Regions from separate parts of the Halomonas sp. PA16-9 genome, predicted to be linked through region 2. Evidence: predicted binding sites of a transcription regulator. Region 2 holds the regulator's gene; each other region holds the start of a gene.
The links. Region 2 encodes sigma-54, which starts transcription at its own class of promoters, with help from an activator protein. Its sites were predicted from a motif close to TGGCACNNNNNTTGCTNT; they were not measured.
Positions count from the first base shown of each region.

Region 1: the regulator sigma-54 is predicted to act here: its motif matches at 1,671-1,688, upstream of FDY98_RS20765 (urease accessory protein UreD).
Region 3: the regulator sigma-54 is predicted to act here: its motif matches at 2,103-2,120, upstream of amt (ammonium transporter).

Region 1 covers NZ_CP040452.1:957,374-961,548, reverse strand. The annotation lists gene FDY98_RS28735 (protoglobin domain-containing protein) at 142-903, shown strand; gene FDY98_RS28730 (GGDEF domain-containing protein) at 837-1,502, shown strand; gene FDY98_RS20765 (urease accessory protein UreD) at 1,730-2,614, shown strand; gene FDY98_RS20760 (urease subunit gamma) at 2,652-2,954, shown strand; gene FDY98_RS20755 (urease subunit beta) at 3,058-3,378, shown strand; partial or broken gene ureC (urease subunit alpha) at 3,375-4,175, shown strand, end outside.
Region 2 covers NZ_CP040451.1:1,982,942-1,987,116, reverse strand. The annotation lists gene lptC (LPS export ABC transporter periplasmic protein LptC) at 1-320, shown strand, start outside; gene lptA (lipopolysaccharide transport periplasmic protein LptA) at 289-702, shown strand; gene lptB (LPS export ABC transporter ATP-binding protein) at 714-1,463, shown strand; gene FDY98_RS09100 (RNA polymerase factor sigma-54) at 1,593-3,008, shown strand; gene hpf (ribosome hibernation-promoting factor, HPF/YfiA family) at 3,106-3,414, shown strand; gene FDY98_RS09090 (PTS sugar transporter subunit IIA) at 3,419-3,889, shown strand; gene rapZ (RNase adapter RapZ) at 3,977-4,175, shown strand, end outside.
Region 3 covers NZ_CP040451.1:2,538,388-2,542,562, reverse strand. The annotation lists gene FDY98_RS11725 (peptide chain release factor 3) at 1-105, opposite strand, end outside; gene FDY98_RS11720 (putative motility protein) at 344-553, opposite strand; partial or broken gene FDY98_RS11715 (NAD(P)/FAD-dependent oxidoreductase) at 694-1,934, opposite strand; gene amt (ammonium transporter) at 2,245-4,175, shown strand, end outside.

The DNA.
Region 1 (4,175 bases), on a different replicon from region 2:
CTATAGTATGGCGAAGCACCGCTGCCGCGCCGCCATGCGAGCCGCTTGTGGGCTTATTCGCTAAAACCCTGCTCTGTGTTCGGTTGACGAAAATGCTTGGCGTGTAATATTGGCTGTTGATCAATAAGAAGCAGGTGGGGTATGCGCTATAAAGATAAACATCAGCTCGCCGCCGAGTGGCAAGCGCTTCTGGAGCGCACGCCCAAACCGTTGCGGCAAGCAGTCGAGACGTTGGTAGAGCACCACGGGCAAAGCTTTGCTGACCACTTTTACCGGGTGATGTTGGAAGACCCGCATGCTTCGCTGTTTCTCTCCAACGATCAAGTGGAGCAGCGTTTACACCCCTCAATGCAGCGCTGGCTGAAGGCCATGTTTGCCGTTGAGCACGCCGATTTTGAGTCCCTGGTTGAGCAGCAGGAAAAAGTGGGGCAGGTGCATGCCCGCATCGATATTCCGGTCAACCTGGTGCTAAGCGGAGCGCGGCAGCTTAAGCAGGTGTTTTATCAACAGATCAACGCCACGTTCAAAAGCCCGCTATCGCCGGGGGATGCCTCGGTGTACGTCTCCGACCATATTGATATGGCCATGGAAATCATGAGCCACGCCTACTCGGTGGCCAGTGACCGTAATGCGCGCACTGAAGAGGCGTACAAGCTGTTTTCACTCACCCAGAGCATTGGCGACGAGCGTGAACGCCAGCGTTCGGCGTTGTTGAATTGGGAGAATGCGCTGATGTTTGCCATAGCTGCCCAGCAGGATATCGCCACGCTGCCGCGGTTATCCAATTCCGATTTTGGTCTGTGGTACTTCCATAAAGCGTGCATGCGTTCGAGGGCGTGCCGGAGATTGCCACTATTTCACGCCATATTCAGCAAGTGGATCGTGAGTGGCTGGAAGTGCTGATGCATGAAGATGCTAGCCAGCGACTTAAGGCGCTGGGCGAGATTCGTGATGCCGCCCGTACGGTGTTGATGCTGCTCGACAATGTATTAGAGCGCGCCTCCGGTTTGGATGCAGGGCGCGACAGCTTAACCCGGTTGCTCAACCGCAAGTTTTTGTCAGTGGTGCTTAGTCGCGAAATAGACATTGCCCGCCACTCGGAGCACTGCTTTGCGCTGTTGATGGTAGATATCGATCACTTCAAATCGATCAACGATACCCATGGGCACGACGCCGGCGACAACGTGCTGCAGCAGGTGGCGAGCATCCTTGATCGCTCCACCCGTGGGGGGGATTACGTGTTTCGCATGGGCGGCGAGGAGTTTTTGATTGTGCTGGTCAATACTGACCATGACGGCAGCCGGTTATTTGCTGAGCGTTTACGCCAATCGGTGGCTAAGGAGCCGATGCTCGCCGGTGCCGATACGCTGCTTAACGTGACGATTAGCGTGGGTGTAACGCTTCACGATGGTCACCCAGACTATCACCACTCCCTGCAGCGTGCTGATCAGGCCCTTTATGAAGCGAAGCGCGGCGGGCGTGACCGGGTCGTTGTGCAGTAATGGTGTGAAGAGTGAGTGCAGGCTGAGCACTAAGCAAGTAGTGAGTGCATTTATTTGGTGCATTTGAGGTCTGATGTGGTGCTGTTTTGGTGCGCCTAGATGCGTGGCACTGCCAGTCACCGCCGTTCATCCCTACCATTGACCGCACAGCAGGGCTTTTCACCATTTTGGCGCATTAATTGCTTACCTATGTCAAAGGCTTAGTGAAAAGGAAGCGGTAGCAACCCATGATCCTGTGCGAACTCGCCAAACCACACATTGCCTCTGGCCACCGCTTCGATGCAGGCCGCCATTGGGCAGCTTCGTTAGCACTCACCTTCGCTCATCGGGGCAGTGCTACTCGCATGGTGCAGGCGCGTCATCAGGGACCACTGCGGGTGCAGCGCCCTTTCTATCCCGAAGGGCGTAGTGAGGCTTGTCATGTTTATGTGCTTCACCCGCCGGGCGGGTTAGTCAGCGGCGATGCGCTTACCATTAGTGCCCATGTAGAGAGCGGTGCCCATGCGCTGCTGACGACTCCGGCTGCCAATAAACTCTATAAAGCCGACAGCCAGGGCGTGGCATGGACGCAGCATACCCGGTTGAGCGTTGAAGATGGCGCGACTCTGGAGTGGCTGCCCCAGGAGACCATCGCCTTTGATGGTTCCAAGGGTGAACAGCGCACCCAAATTGACCTTCACGGCAGCGCCCGTTGCCTGGGCTGGGAAGTGATGGCACTGGGCCGCCCGGCCAGCGACTTACCCTATGTTTCCGGGCGTATTGAGCAGCACTTCCGCTTAACCCTGGATGGCAAACCGCTGTGGCTAGAGCGCCAACCGCTAGACCCACTACACCCACGCTTTGCCGGGCGCTGGGGGCAGGGCGGTGCCACGGTGCAGGCCACGCTCTGGGCAGTGGGGATTGCCGACGCGCCTGCTGCCATTGAAGCCTTGCGTGAAGCGCTGCCGGATAACCCGCGCTGGGCGGTCACCGTCCGCCACGGTGTTTTGCTGCTGCGCTATTTAGGCAACTCGCGTAACGAAGCCTGGGCGTTATGCGAACAGGCTTGGCAACTGCTGCGCCCCCGCTGGATCGAGCGTGAAGCACATACACCACGAATTTGGCTAACCTAATTAGCATCACTGCGATGCACTGCTGGAGACACATTCCATGGAATTAACCCCAAGAGACAAAGACAAGCTGCTGCTGTTCTCAGCCGCCCAATTGGCGGAGCGCCGCAAGGCGCGTGGTTTAAAACTCAATTACCCGGAAGCGGTGGCGCTGATCAGCTTCGAGATTATGGAAGGCGCCCGGGATGGCCGCAGTGTGGCGGACTTAATGAGCTATGGCCGCGAGATCCTTAGCCGTGAGGATGTGATGGATGGTGTCGCCGAGATGGTCGACGAAGTGCAGGTGGAAGCCACTTTCCCCGACGGCACCAAGCTGGTCACTGTCCATACGCCTATTGTGTGAGGGGTGAGAAGTGAATGGTTAGGGGTGAATAGTAAGTGGTGAAGAGCGGTGTTACTCATCACACCTAACGCCTCACTCCTCACAAGAACGAAGGAGCAAGTAGATGATTCCCGGTGAGTACAAGTTAAAAGAAGGTGATATCGAGCTGTGCGCGGGGCGTGAGCGGATTAGCGTCGAGGTGGCCAATACCGGCGACCGCCCGATCCAGATCGGCTCCCACTACCACTTTGCCGAAGCCAACCCGGCGCTGGTGTTTGATCGCGATAAAACCCGAGGCTTTCGTCTGGACGTGGCCGCAGGCACGGCGATTCGCTTTGAGCCTGGCCAGACCCGCGAAGTCACGTTGATTCCCTTTGTGGGCAAGCGCGAAATTTACGGTTTTCGCGGCGATGTCATGGGCGCGCTCGACGGAGGTAAACAATGAAACCGGTTAACAAGATCAGTCGGCAAGCCTATGCCGATATGTACGGCCCTACGGTGGGCGACCGCGTGCGCCTGGGCGATACCGAGCTTTGGATCGAAGTCGAACAGGATGCCACCCACTACGGCGATGAAGTGAAGTTTGGCGGCGGCAAAGTCATCCGCGACGGCATGGGTCAAAGCCAGCGCGCCGACGACACGGTAATGGATACCGTGATTACCAACGCGCTGATTCTGGATTGGTGGGGTATCGTCAAAGCCGACGTGGGCATTCAAAATGGCCGCATCGCCGCGATTGGCAAGGCAGGCAATCCTGACGTACAGCCTGATGTTGAAATCGTCATTGGCCCCGGCACCGAAATCATCTCCGGCGAAGGGAAGATCCTGACCGCGGGCGGTATCGACTCCCATATCCACTTTATTTGCCCCCAGCAGGTCGAAGAAGCGCTGATGAGCGGTATCACCACCATGCTGGGCGGTGGCACCGGTCCGGCGACTGGTACCAACGCAACCACCTGTACCCCGGCGCTTGGCACATCGGTAAGATGCTGCAAGCGGTGGACGATATGCCCATGAATATCGGCTTTCTGGGCAAAGGCAACGCCAGCCTGCCTGAGTCCCTAGAGCTCCAGCTCCAAGCAGGCGCCATGGGCCTCAAATTGCACGAAGATTGGGGCACCACGCCTGCCTCGATCAATAACTGCCTTAACGTCGCTGATGCCTATGATGTGCAGGTGGCGATCCACACCGACACCCTGAATGAGTCGGGCTTTGTGGAAGACACCCTGGCCGCGTTTAAAG
Region 2 (4,175 bases):
CCGAGCTACTGCACTATGATGGCCTCGAGCAGCATGCCTGGAGTGACACACCGGTATTGATGCAGCAACCGCCGCAGCAAATGAGCGCTTCACGTATGGACGTTTGGCTTAACACCAGCCAGGTTCGCTTAACGGATAATGTGCGCGGCACGCACCCCCGGCCACACAACGCTAATAGGAACCGCCATGAAAGCCATGATTTCCCCAGCCCTGCTCTACACTGCACTGTTCGGTTTAGCGATACCTTTATCAGTGTTAGCCCAAACCAACTCATCTTCCCAGGCCCCAGTGGAAGTGGAAGCCGACCGTTTAGATCTTGATCAGCGGGCAGGCACAGCTGTTTATACTGGGGATGTGGACATTCGCCAAGGCGAAATGCAACTGCGCGGCGAGCGGGTAGAGATCGAACGCAACGACGCGGGCGAACTCTCGACAGCCACCGCTACCGGTGAGCGCGCCTACTTGCGCCATCAAGGCGAAGGGCAAGAAGGCCCCACGGAAGGCTGGGCGCGGCGGATTATTTATCACGTCGCCGAGCGTCGCGTAGAGCTGATCGACCAAGCCGAACTGACCCAGCAAGAGGACACCTTTAGTGGCGGTCGCCTTGAGTATTTTATTGACCGAGAAGTGATTCAAGCGCGCTCTGACGTTGATGGCAGCGAGCCCCAGCGCATACGCATGACCCTTCAGCCTGAACAATAGGGAGCCTAGCTGTGGCCACTGCTGACACTGCGCCGATCAAAACCCTTTATGCCCACCACCTGGCTAAAAGCTACAAACGCCGCCGAGTGGTCAAAGACATCAATCTGGAGATATCCCAAGGCAGTGTCGTTGGCCTTTTGGGCCCCAACGGCGCGGGCAAAACCACCTCATTTTATATGATTGTTGGGCTGGTCAAATCCGACGCTGGCAAGGTGGGTATCGACGATGTGGATTTAACGCGCGCCCCCATGCACGAGCGCGCAGCCGCGGGGATTGGCTATCTACCTCAAGAGGCGTCTATTTTCCGCAAACTCTCGGTTGCCGAGAATATTATGGCGATACTCGAGACCCGCAAAGAGCTTAACCGCAGCGACCGCGAACAGCGCCTGGAAGCGCTACTCGAAGACTTCCATATCACCCATATTCGCGACAACCTGGGCATGAGCCTTTCGGGCGGCGAGCGCAGGCGTGTAGAAATAGCCCGCTCGCTAGCCACAGAGCCCGCTTTTATTCTGCTCGATGAGCCTTTTGCGGGCGTTGACCCCATCTCGGTAGGTGAGATTAAAACCATCATTCGTGCACTGAAACAGCGCCATATCGGCGTGCTGATCACCGATCACAACGTGCGTGAAACACTAGACATTTGCGATATCGCCTATATCGTCGGCGATGGGCAAATCATCGCCAGTGGCTCGCCCGCCTCGATTCTCACCAACCAAAAAGTAAGGGATGTGTATTTGGGCGCCGATTTTCGCCTGTAATGTTTTTGCCTTAATTGCCCCTAAATAGCGCTTTAAAACAACTTTACGACCAATGGCATGCTTATTGCACTTGCGCCAAGCACTCACTCGCACTAGGGTGGAGCATTCTGATTAACGAGTGGTTCTCAGATGGTCATGAAAGCTTCTCTCCAACTGCGTATCGGCACACAGCTGACCATGACGCCCCAGTTGCAGCAGGCCATTGCGCTGCTGCAACTCTCTACGCTGGATCTTCGTCAAGAAATTCAGCAGGCCCTCGATGCCAATCCCATGCTGGAGCAGGAAGATGAATTTAGTGAACAGGCTGTCAGCGAGCCTAAGGAAGAAGAGTGGTCAGAGAGCATCCCTACTGAGCTCTCGGTAGATAGCGACTGGTCAGATACCTATCAAGATATGGGAAGCCAGGGGGGCAGCAGCAGCGAAGGCCCCGACTTTGAGCGCCAGGCAGCCGGGCAGAGCCTTCATGGCCACCTGCTGTGGCAACTCGCCATGACCGATTTTAGCGCTCGCGAGCAGCTTGTCGCGGAAAGTTTAATCGACGCGCTAGACGCCAACGGCTACCTGACCCAGCCGCTCAACGACATCCGTGAAGGGCTTCGTGCCCAGGGCATTGACGGGCTAAGCCAGCGCGAAGTGGAAACCATTCTACTCAAGCTCCAGCAGTTTGAGCCGACCGGCATATTTGCCCGTGACTTGCGTGAATGCTTGATGCTGCAGCTCGCCGCTCTCCCCGATGATACGCCACTGCTGGTTCCCGCCCGCCGCTTGGTGCGGCAGTTTCTCGAAGCGCTTGGCAAAGACGATATGCGTCTGCTGAAACGCCGTCTAGGGCTCGACGACGAACAGCTGGCCGATGTCATCCTGCTTATTCGCAGCCTAGACCCACGCCCAGGCAGCGCCTACGGCGACACCGATGACAGCTATGTCACCCCCGATCTAGTCGTCCGCCACGATAATGAAGGCTGGCATTTAGAGCTCAACCCCGAGGCCCTGCCACGGCTGCGCATTCAGCCCGACTACGCCAGCTTGATTAAGCGTGCGGATAAAAGCGATGACAACCAGTTTCTCAAAGAGCACTTGCAGGAAGCGCGCTGGTTGATCAAGAGCCTCTCTAGCCGAAACGATACGCTGCTGCGTGTTGGTCGCGAAATCATTACCCGCCAGATTGGCTTTTTAGAGCACGGCGAAGAAGCCATGAAACCACTGATACTGGCCGACATTGCCGAAGCCGTGGAGATGCACGAGTCGACTATTTCACGGGTAACGACGCAAAAATATATCCATACACCCCGTGGTGTGTTTGAACTCAAATACTTTTTCTCAAGCCAGGTGAGCGGTCAAGATGGCGACAGCCACTCCAGCACCGCCATCCGTGCACGACTCAAGAAACTGATTCAAGAGGAGCCGCCCGGCAAGCCGCTTTCAGACAGCCGCTTAGTGACGCTATTAGGCGAAGGAGGGATTCAAGTGGCGCGTCGTACGGTGGCGAAATACCGTGAAGCCATGGGCATTCCCTCTTCCAGTGAACGGCGTCGTTTGCGCTAACTTCGTTAACGTTTCAGGGAAACTCTCGACAAGGGCTTTGCAACGCGGCAAAAAGGGTTACAATCGAAGTACAGTCCGATGGATAAGGAGCACGTCAATGCAAGTAAATATCACTGGTCATCACGTAGAACTGACTGACGCCTTGCGTGACTATGTCAACGAGAAGCTTGAGCGTGTAGAGCGCCATTACGACAATATAACTACGGTGCAAGTCACCTTATCAGTGGAGAAAGAGCGCCAGCAGGCCGCCTGTACGCTGCACGCCGCAGGTGCTGACTTACATGCGGAAGCCCTAGACAGTGATATGTACGCCGCTATCGACGCACTAGCGGACAAAATCGACCGTCAACTCGTTAAACACAAGGAAAAAGCACAAGCTCGCGCCCAAGGCGCCGGTGTGCGTTAATTCAATGACGTTGGAAACCATACTCCCCCCGGAACGCGTTCTGTTCGACGTCCCCGGGGGCAGCAAAAAAAGGGTGCTGGAGTTTTACAGCACCTTTATCGCCCAAAATATCCCCAGCCTGGACAGCCAAGAAGTGTTTAGCCGTTTAATCGGCCGCGAGCGCTTAGGTAGTACGGGTATTGGTAACGGCGTGGCTATTCCTCATGCGCGTAGCCCCCACTGCAACGCCCCTATCGCTGGATTTTTGAAACTGGCTGAAGCGATCGATTTTGACGCTATCGACGGCGACCCGGTAGATCTGGTGTTTGTCCTGTTGGTACCCGAAGAGGCAGATGACACGCATCTCTCACTACTGGGTCAGGTAGCGACCATCATGAATGATGCGGACACGCGCCAGCAACTGCGTAAAGCAACCAGCCAGCGCGAACTGCTTGAGCTGATTACCGCCAAAATTCGCGAGCAATCAGCGGCCTAAGGGTCTGAAACCCTGTTCAGGGCAGATCACAGCAGGTTATCCGCTCACCACCCTCAACGCAGCTTGATCAAAGCAAAGAGAGACTCTATGCAACTGGTGATCATTAGCGGCCGCTCCGGGTCAGGTAAATCTATCGCCTTGCAAGCGCTGGAAGATCTTGGCTACTACGCGATTGATAACCTCCCAGCTATGTTGCTGGGGTCGTTGGTGGATGAACTGCGTGACCAGGGCGACCGAGCACATTTAGCGGTGAGTATTGATGCCCGCAATTTGCCGGGAGCTCTGG
Region 3 (4,175 bases), 560 kb from region 2:
TAGCAGCATTTTTTCGGTAATGGTGGTTTTACCGGCGTCGGGGTGCGAAATAATAGCGAATGTCCTGCGAAGCTCGGCTTCACGGGCTAATTGAGTCTCTTTCATTGTGCCTCTTCAAATATAGGGTCTCATTCGCAGCACTCACTCAGCAGCTTTCGCTAACTGGCCACCGCGCGTTGAGCCATGTCCATTGCGACAATTGTAACGCTTGGAGGCGGCTGTTGTCGCGGGTGGCGTCAAATGTGACGCTCTTGAAAAAGGCCAAAAAAAACGCTGAACAAGTCAGCGTTTTAATCTTACAAAGTGGCACAAGGCCGATGTTAACCACCACCAAAGCCGGGGGCTAGGCGAAGGTATTTACCTGCGTACCTAGGGTGCCCTCTTTAGCTAGATCTGGCTGCGCGCCAGTATCGGCAGAGGCCATTATTTCAGTTACTTGATCAGCTTGCGTATCCAAAGCTTCTTTGAAAACCTGCATTTGAGCCTGTTCGGCGGTTTGCGCCTGATTCATATACAGCGATGCACTGACTGAACTGCTGATGCCTACATCCATATATCCACCTCATGGTGTGCAAATGTACTTATAAACTAGCAAAGCATTAGATCACGCGCAAAGATACCGTCTCTATTACTGGTGCTAGCGTCTATTACTATCGGCCTAACTCGCCTGATCATTAATAAATAAAGCGCTAGTTAGAACCTATCAGCACGAAATGGTGCCATATCGATGGCCGTGGGCTGCCCCTCCATCATATCCGCCATTAGATGACCGGTGGCGGGCCCCAGAGTGAACCCCTGATGGCCATGGCCAAAGGCAAGCCACAACCCTGGATGCCTTGGCGCAGGCCCAATCACTGGCTTCATATCGGGCAAACAGGGGCGCGCGCCTTTCCAAGGGGCGTCATCGCGTCGCTCGCCCAAGGGGAACACGCTGCGTGCCACTTTCTCGGCGGCGCCCAGTTGATTGACATCAGCAGGCGCATCCAAGCGATCCAGCTCAGCGCCGGTAGTCAAGCGAACCCCTGCGTTCATCGGCGCCAGCAGGTAGCCCACCTCGGCATCCATAACCCAGAAATTTAGCTTGGCTGGCGCTTGAGGCGCGTAGTGCATGTGGTAGCCACGTTTTACAAAGGTAGGAAAGTGATAGCCCAATTCTTTTAGCCAGCTTCCCGCCCAGGGCCCTAGCGCCACGACGACGTCATCTACTTCTAACGCTTCAGCACGGTATTGACCTGCCAGCGATCACCCATTTGCTGAACCGACTTGATATCCGACTGCAAAATACGCCCGCCATCATTACTAAACGCTTGGGCGTAAGCCGCGACCAACCCACCTGGATCAGCAACCGTCCAGGGATCAAGCCAGTGAATTGCGCCGATAATGGTGTCACTCAAAGAGGGCTCTTTCTGCGCAAGAGCCGCCTTATCCAGTTGCTCAAACTGCACGCCATAAAGGCGCCGTGCTTCTTCGGCCTCGGTTATCCGCGCAGCAAGTTTTTCAGGCGTGCGATATAGCTCAAGCCATCCCTGCCTGCGCACCAAGTGCTCAGCGCCTGCGGCTTCAATCATCGGGCCGTGGGTTTTTAGCGAAAGCTGAATCAGTGAGGCGTATTCCGGCACGATTTTCTGGTAAGTCTTCGGCGCTGAGTTCATCCAGTAGCGCAATAGCGGGGAGGCGGCGTTGACCATACCCGCGGGGCGGTAACGAATATCTACCCGACGGTTAGGTAAAACGCTGAGGAGCGTTTTAACGTCGCGGGGAAAAGGGTAAGGCCTTACCGCTTCCCGCTGAATGATACCCGCATTGCCAAACGAGGTTTCGCGGCCAGGCTGAAGGCGATCTACCAGGGTCACCTCATGCCCACGCTGGCGCAGATGCCAGGCAATGCTGACACCGACCATGCCTGCTCCCAAAACTACCGTTTGACGCGCCATCTTGATGCACTCCCTTTTCAGCGTTTATGAACCACAATTGAAGACCTATAACTAATTGAAAAATATCACCAATCAATGCGCATTAACACAGTAGAAAACGCTATTTTATTTCTAAAAATCAGTAATTAATGCTGCCATTAGCGTTAAAAAGGATGACTTCACTATTAGCGGCATAACAATTGCTTAGTTTCTATTAGGAAACCTGAATAGCAGTCAGTTAGCACCGGTGCAACGGTTCCCCCTCCTTCCGCTTAAAACAAACAAAGCACCAAAAAGCGCACTTGCACCAAAAGATACTAAGGAAAACACCATGCCTGCCACGCTAAATTTGGACAGCTCGTTGCTCGATATGCTCTGGGTGCTCTGGGCCGCTGCTCTGGTATTTGTGATGCAAGCTGGCTTTCTCTGCCTGGAAGCGGGCACTACGCGCACCAAGAATGCTATCAACGTCGCTATGAAAAACGTAGCGGACTTTGCCATTGCCGTCAGTATTTTTTGGTTAGTCGGTTTTGGTCTCATGTTTGGCGACTCTCACCACGGCTTAATCGGCACAACGCTGTTTGGTTGGCAATTAGAAGCCTCCAGCCACTGGGTGATTACCGTTTTTATTTTCCAAGCAATGTTCTGCGCCACCGCCGCTACCATCGTGTCGGGCGCAGTGGCAGAACGTATGCCCTTTTTAGCCTATACCTGGACGGCCCTCTGGATAGCCTTGGTTATCTATCCGGTTTTTGGGCATTGGGCATGGGGCGGGCTTTTGGATGGCGCGGAAGGCTGGTTAGGGGCGCTAGGGTTTGTCGACTTTGCGGGCTCCACGGTCGTACATAGCGTAGGCGGTTGGGTCGCCCTGGCAGCGGTACTGTGTATTGGGCCACGCAGCGGACGCTTCAGCCACGGTAAACCACCTACTGCCTTCCCTTCAGGCAACTTACCCCTCGCCATGTTAGGCGCACTGTTTATGATCTTAGGCTGGTTTGGCTTTAACGGCGGTAGCACCCTGGCCGTTACCGAGCAAATACCCAGCATAATAGCCAATACTGTTTTGGGCGCCGTCGGCGGCATCCTTTCGGGCATGCTGATGGGGCTACGCACTCGGCGCTACGCCGACGTTATGTATGCGATTAATGGCGCCATTGCGGGCTTGGTCGCCGTCACCGCCAGCGCTCATGTGATCTCCTTATCGGCGGCATTTGGGCTGGGTGCGGTTAGTGGCGTACTGATGGTACTGACCAGCGAATGGCTGATAAGCAAACATATTGATGATGCAGTCAGCGCCATACCCTCGCACCTCGTCGCGGGCGTATGGGGTACGCTAGCACTGCCCTGGGTCGCTGACTTAACACTGATGGATAGTGGCTTGTCGCGATCCGCTCAGTTTGGCGTTCAGTTGATCGGTGTTGTGGTGTGCGGCGTTTGGAGCTTTGGCAGCGCCTGGCTACTGTTCCGCATTACCCGGCGCTTCCTGCCCATACGCGTCTCACCTGAAGCAGAAAAGATGGGCCTCAATCTCGCCGAGCATGGCGCCAAAAATGAGTTGAACCAACTGCTTGAGCATATGCGCCAGCATGAACAGCAGGGTGATATGCGCCAGCGAATTGACGCCGACCCGTTTACCGAAGTGGGCGAAATAGCGGCGAGCTATAATCGCGTAACCGCTGCCCTTGAAAGCGCCGTTGGACATACCCGCGTGATGCTTCGCAATCTCCGCGATGGCGTGATTACCTGGCAGGCAGACGGCACCCTGACCAGCCTTAACCCTGGAGCGGAGCAACTCTTCGAGGTCGACGCCAAACAGATTATTGGCCAACCTGTCTCGCAGCTATTGCCAACCCGCTCCCTCAGCCCCGGAGCACGCCATGAAATTAAACGCCGCTGCGCAGATATGCAGGTACGCCACCTGGAAATACAAGTCAGCGAAGGAGCCAGCGGTTCCGCGTCAGAGCGCTCAGGGATGGTGCGCGATATTACCGAGCGCAAACAGCTGCAGGAGCAGTTAAACCGCGAACGCGACCTTGCCCGTACTACCCTGGCATCGATCGGTGATGGCGTTATTACCTGCGACGCTAGTGGCAACGTAACGTTTATCAATGCGGAAGCTAAGCGCTTGACCGGATGGACACTCGAAGAGGCCATGGATAAACCCATTTACGTGGTGTATCAACTACTCGATGAAGCCAGTGGCCAACCGCTAAACAACCCGGCCCGGCAAGTGCTCACTCAACTAACTCCGGTGCACTCCAC